Regions from separate parts of the Pantoea sp. SGAir0175 genome, predicted to be linked through region 1. Evidence: predicted binding sites of a transcription regulator. Region 1 holds the regulator's gene; the other holds the start of a gene.

Region 1 (3,130 bases):
CTGGCGCAGCTCAAACTGGCGTAACGTGCACAGACCGCACGCTGGAACACAAACTCAGCGCTTTACACATTCCGCGCTTTTCGCCGGTCTGCTATCATTCGCATAACTGTGTCGTCTTCTGACTTACTTTCACAATCAGGATTTAAGAGGTTACTCACTCCATGGCAATCGTAGGCATTTTCTTCGGCAGCGATACCGGCAACACTGAAAACATTGCAAAAATGATCCAGAAACAACTGGGTAAAGATGTCGCCGAAGTGCATGACATTGCTAAGAGCACCAAAGAAGATCTCGAAGCATTCGATATTCTGCTGCTGGGTATTCCGACCTGGTACTACGGTGAAGCCCAGTGCGACTGGGATGACTTCTTCCCGACGCTGGAAGAGATTGATTTCAACGGTAAGCTGGTAGCGCTGTTTGGCTGCGGCGATCAGGAAGATTATGCCGAGTACTTCTGTGACGCGATGGGCACCATTCGCGACATCATTGAGCCAAACGGCGCAGTGATTGTGGGCCACTGGCCAACCGAAGGTTACCACTTCGAAGCCTCTAAAGGTCTGGCAGACGACAAACACTTCCTCGGCCTCGCCATCGATGAAGATCGTCAGCCTGAACTGACTAACGAGCGCGTCGACAAATGGGTTAAGCAGATCTTTGACGAGCTGCAGCTGCAGGCGATCATCGAAGCCTGATGCTTTCCTGTCCGATGTGGGCGCTGGCTCACATCGGGCAATGGAATTACCTATAAAAATAATAGCTATGGTTTTTTAACTTTTTCCCTCAATTCTGTAGAATACCCGCAACGGTCATCTGCTTATTCCTCGGGCATCAGACTGAGACTGCGCGAAAAGGAACATCGATCTGCACGATCCCGCTGAGGTTCACGACATTTCTCCTTACAGCATCCGGGGAATTGTCCGCCGCAGCCGGTTTTCATTTCGCAGGCTGAGCTCTATAATGAGACGCAAATGAGAATGCGCGTTGACCACACATTCAAGGCCTTTGCGCCGTAAGTGACTAGCAAAGTAACAGGACAATATCCGCATGACTGACAACAACTCCGCATTGAAAAAGGCTGGCCTGAAAGTCACGCTGCCCAGACTGAAGATTCTGGAAGTGCTTCAGGGACCCGGACCCGAGTCCCATCATGTCAGTGCGGAAGATTTGTACAAACGCCTGATCGACATGGGCGAAGAGATTGGTCTGGCGACGGTATACCGTGTTCTGAACCAGTTTGACGACGCCGGCATCGTGACGCGTCATAACTTCGAAGGCGGGAAATCCGTGTTCGAACTGACCCAGCAGCATCATCATGATCACCTGATTTGCCTCGACTGCGGCAAAGTGATCGAGTTTAGCGATGAATCTATCGAAACGCGTCAGCGTGAGATTGCAACACGCCACGGTATCAAACTCAGCAACCACAGCCTGTATCTGTACGGCCACTGTGCGCTGGGAGACTGCCGCGAAGACGAGACGCTCCACGATCAGTAATTGAATATGCTATGCAGTATAAAAAAACCGGTGCCAGGCACCGGTTTTTTTATGGCTGCGTTCAGGCGACCAGCGTTTCCTGCAAATAGCGCCAGCGCGGAACCGGCGTGCTGCAGTCCAGCACCGCCAGCGAAATGCGGGTCTGGTTGTTGCCGTTAAGCATTTGCAGTTCGTGATACTGAATGGTCACTTCCTGCTGCTGCTGGGAAATGATGGCATGCTCACTGGTGGCGATTCGCATCCCTTCCCGCTGCCCGTGCAGTTTGCGAAACAGGGTTTCAGTGTCATTGAGATCGAGCTGTTTGCCTTGCGGCGTCACCATTTTGAAGTCGGGATGAAAGTGCGACAGCAGCAGGTCCATACTGTCATCGCTGCCTTCGGCCTGATTAAAAATACGTTCGATAAGCTGATGTAAAACCACCACGCTATGTTTGGCTTCCAGAGCGAGACTTGTCATTTTTCTTCCTTCGCTAACCCGCACAGCAACATTTAAGAGCGCATAGCCTACCTGAAAATAACGATTTCACACGGGTAAATTAGTTAATTTTATTAAAGTCAGATTAGTCGTAATCGCGCGCAATTACTGTTTTTTGTCTGGTTCAGCATAATCGATTCCCGTTTGCAGATAACGGGCAATAAAAAAGGGCGATTGCTCGCCCTTTGCTGATCATATCGTGCTATCAAGCAGTAAAATTATTCGCCGATTTTTGCCCAGGTATCACGCAGACCCACGGTGCGGTTGAACACCAGTTTCGACGGCTGCGAGTACACGCTGTCAGCGCAGAAGTAACCTTCGCGCTCAAACTGATACGGTGCCAGCGCACTGGCGGCACGCAGACCCGGCTCAACGAAGCCCTGTTTGATCTCCAGCGAGTTCGGGTTAATGGTGGTGAGGAAATCCTCGGCCGCGCCCGGGTTTGGCACGCTGAACAGACGATCGTACAGGCGGAATTCGGCAGGCAGCGCGTGAATCGCCGACACCCAATGGATAACGCCTTTCACCTTGCGGCCATCGGCCGGATCTTTGCTCAGGGTGTCGACATCGCAGGTAGCGTAGATGCAGGTAATGTTGCCGGCTTCATCTTTCGCCACGCGCTCGGCACGAATGACATAAGCGTTGCGCAGACGAACTTCTTTACCCAGCACCAGACGTTTGTACTGCTTGTTGGCCTCTTCACGGAAGTCGGCGCGATCGATCCACACCTCACGGCTGAACGGCACCTCACGCGTGCCCATCTCCGGCTTGTTCGGATGGTTCGGCATGCTGATGATTTCTTCATGCCCGGCCGGCAGGTTCTCGATCACCACTTTCAGCGGATCCAGCACCGCCATAGCGCGCGGCGCGTTCTCGTTGAGGTCGTCACGAATGCACGACTCCAGCGACGCCATCTCAACAATGTTGTCCTGCTTGGTCACACCGATACGGCGGCAGAATTCGCGGATTGACGCCGCGCTATAGCCACGACGGCGCAGACCGGATACGGTCAGCATGCGCGGATCGTCCCAGCCTTCAACAATCTTCTCGCTCACCAGCTGCGTCAGCTTACGCTTCGACATCACCGCATATTCCAGATTCAGGCGCGAGAACTCATACTGACGCGGATGCACCGGAATGGTGATGTTATCCAGCACCCAG
Region 2 (3,130 bases), on a different contig from region 1:
ACAGCTGTACCAGCATCGGCACGCCGCGGAAAAACCAGGTATAGAACCAGCTGACGCCGACCAGCACCGGGTTGGATGACAGGCGCATCAGCGCCAGCACCGTGCCAAAGGCGAAGCCCAGCACCACCGAAATCGCTGTCAGCTGCAGCGTCATCAGCACGCCCTGCAGGATTGACTCGCCAGTGAAGTTTTCCGCAATCACGCCCCATTCGAAGCGCGGATTGTTGATCATCGAATGCGCCATCGCCACCACGCACAACAGCACCACCAGCGCACTGAGCCAGCGTCCGTAGTAGCGTTTACCGACGATTTTCAGATCGTCGGTGTGGTCGTGAAAGTCACTCATTGAAAGATATCCTGATTACGTTTTGACTCTTTAACCGCGCCAAAGCCGATGCCCCAGTTATCCAGGATCTTCTGGTAGCTGCCATCTTTAATCAGCGAGTTCAGCGCTGCCTGTACGGCAGGTTCAAGCGCGGAATCTTTCGGGAAGGCGACCGATACCGGCGCATCATGCACGGTGATTTCGCCGCTCATGGTCAGCGGTTTGATCACTTTCACCTGCCACAGCAGGCCTTCGTACGGGCCGAGGAACATCGGCACACGCCCGCTCACCACCGCCTGAACACCCGCCGGGCGATCCGGGAACACTGACACTTTAATCGGTTTTTTCCCGGCCGCTTCACAAGCTTTGCTGGCCTCTTCCAGACGGGTCACCTGAGTGGTGCCGGAACCGGCGCCGACTTCTTTACCGCACACCTCGTCGAGGGTTTTGAACGGCGCGACGTTGGCGTCTTTCCGCGAAATAATGCCGAGACGGCTGGCGTCGTAGTAACTCACGAAGTCGATAATTTTGGCGCGCGCCGGCGTGGCGTTGATGTTGGACAAGGCCACATCGTAGCGGCCGGTTTTCAGTCCCGGAATGATGTTGTCGAAGCCGCCGGTATCGCGCCACTGCACCTGAATGCCGAGACGCTCACCGACCGCGTTCATGATGTCAATTTCACGACCGGCCAGCGTTTTGTTGTCTTCTTTATAGAAGGTGGTGGGCGGCGTGTTGGGGTTGGTTCCTGCCACAATATAGCCGCGCTTCGCCACGTCGGCGGGCACCAGGCTTTTCAGCGCGGCATCAGCCTGTACATGCAGTGAGCTGTCGGTTGGGACGGATTGTTCGGCGGCAAACGCGGTGTGCGCACTGAGAGCGAGTGCGAAAAGGGTGATACCTTTTGCGAATTTCACTGGAACCTTTCTCCTGATATTTAAAATGTTTCCCGGCAGGGAAAAGGCGTCGAGGTAGCGATGTATTTTTCCCTTTGCCCATGTCGCGTAAAGCCGCGCGGCGCAAAGGATTGTCATCCTCTGAACGTCCCGCAGCCATTCTCTGGAAGATAGGCAGCGATCACAAATGCGAAAAACAGATATCTATTGCCGAAATCCGGCAATAGGGTTCTTTGCTGGCCTGAATGCGGCCCTGTCGTCGCGCAAAAATCAGATTGTTACCGCAAATCAGGCACCTGCTTATGCTGCCATGCTGAATGATTTGCTTATTAGCCATAACGTTCCCGTCTAAGCATCTATGTTGCCCTCTTGACAAAAACTGACAAAAAAGCGGCGCGATGAGGCGATTTACGCAGGAATGTAAAGAAGTTGCACGCCAATATACAATGCAAACCATTCTCATTATCATGCGCATTTGCTTACAAATGTTAACGCATCAGGGAGATGATATAAGTGAATGTAACTGTATGTGGCAAAAAGCGTCCGGTCGCACTGTGCCTGGCGGGCCTGTTAACCTCACCGGTGTTTGCCGCTGAACCCACGGAGAAGCTGGCCGACGATGAGTCGATGATTGTGACGGCAGAGCAGGAGCTGAAGCAGCAGCCGGGAGTTTCCACCATTACCGCTGAAGACATCAAAAAAAGTCCGCCCGTTAACGACCTCGCGGACATCATCCGCAAAATGCCCGGCGTTAACCTCACCGGTAACGGCGCCAGCGGCAGCCGCGGTAATAACCGCCAGATCGACATTCGCGGCATGGGCCCGGAAAACACTTTGGTGCTGATCGATGGCGTGCCGGTCACCTCCCGTAACTCGGTGCGTTACAGCTGGCGCGGTGAGCGCGACTCACGCGGGGATACCAACTGGGTACCACCGGAAATGGTGGAACGCATTGAGGTGATACGCGGTCCGGCCGCTGCCCGTTATGGCTCCGGTGCTGCCGGCGGTGTGGTCAACATTATTACCAAACGCCCGACCAATGACTGGCACGGCTCGCTGTCGCTGTTCACTAACCAGCCAGAAGATGACAAGGAAGGTGCCACCCGCCGCGCGAACTTCAACCTCAGCGGTCCGCTGGCCGGTGAGGCACTCACCATGCGGCTGTACGGCAACCTGAACAAAACGGATGCCGACGCCTTCGACATCAATACCGCGCAAAATGGCGCTTACGCCGCCGGACGCGAAGGCGTGCGTAATAAAGACATCAACGGCGTGCTGTCGTGGAAAATCACCCCGACGCAGATTATCGATTTCAGCTATGGCTACAGCCGCCAGGGCAATATTTATGCCGGCGACACGCAAAACAGCAACAGCAATGCCAGCGCCAACGGGCTGGTGGAAGCGCTGTACGGCAGCGAAACCAACCGCCTGTATCGCCAGAACTACGGAGTGGTGCACAACGGCATCTGGGACTGGGGCACCTCTAAGCTTAACTTTAGCTATGAGAAAACCAACAACACCCGTCTGAAAGAAGGCTCCGGCGGCAGCACCGAAGGGATGATCAACAGCGATACGTACGCTACCAGCCGGCTGGAGAGCTATCGCGCCGGCGGCGAGATCAATTTCCCGCTGCAGCTGCTGGTCGATCAAACCGTTACGCTGGGTGCTGAGTGGAATCGCGATGAGCTTAACGATCCGGCATCGGTACAGGCCACCAGCGCACCGGGCGTCGATTTCGGCGGCGTTTCCAGCGACGGTTCGCAGCGTGACAGTAAAAACAGCGCCACCATCAGCTCGCTCTATTTCGAAGACAACATCGCCGCCACCGACTCCACCGAAGTGATCCCCGGCCTGCGCTTCGACTATCACGATCAGTTTGGCGCTAACTGGAGCCCGAGCCTCAACCTGTCGC

What was found. The regulator Fur, encoded in region 1, represses iron uptake genes when iron is present. The targets are predictions, from matches to a motif close to ATAATAATGAGAACNACTATCAA.
Region 2: C1N56_RS21090 (TonB-dependent siderophore receptor) is a predicted target of Fur. The motif match lies at 1,665-1,687, and genes of this name have one in related genera.

What each region holds. Positions count from the first base shown of each region.
Region 1 covers NZ_CP028081.1:2,917,612-2,920,741, forward strand. Annotated here, with positions in the region: gene ybfE (LexA regulated protein) at 1-24, shown strand, start outside; gene fldA (flavodoxin FldA) at 162-692, shown strand; gene fur (ferric iron uptake transcriptional regulator) at 1,045-1,494, shown strand; gene C1N56_RS13645 (hypothetical protein) at 1,556-1,951, opposite strand; gene glnS (glutamine--tRNA ligase) at 2,188-3,130, opposite strand, start outside.
Region 2 covers NZ_CP028082.1:391,323-394,452, forward strand. Annotated here, with positions in the region: gene C1N56_RS21080 (amino acid ABC transporter permease) at 1-346, opposite strand, end outside; gene C1N56_RS21085 (ABC transporter substrate-binding protein) at 343-1,239, opposite strand; gene C1N56_RS21090 (TonB-dependent siderophore receptor) at 1,732-3,130, shown strand, end outside.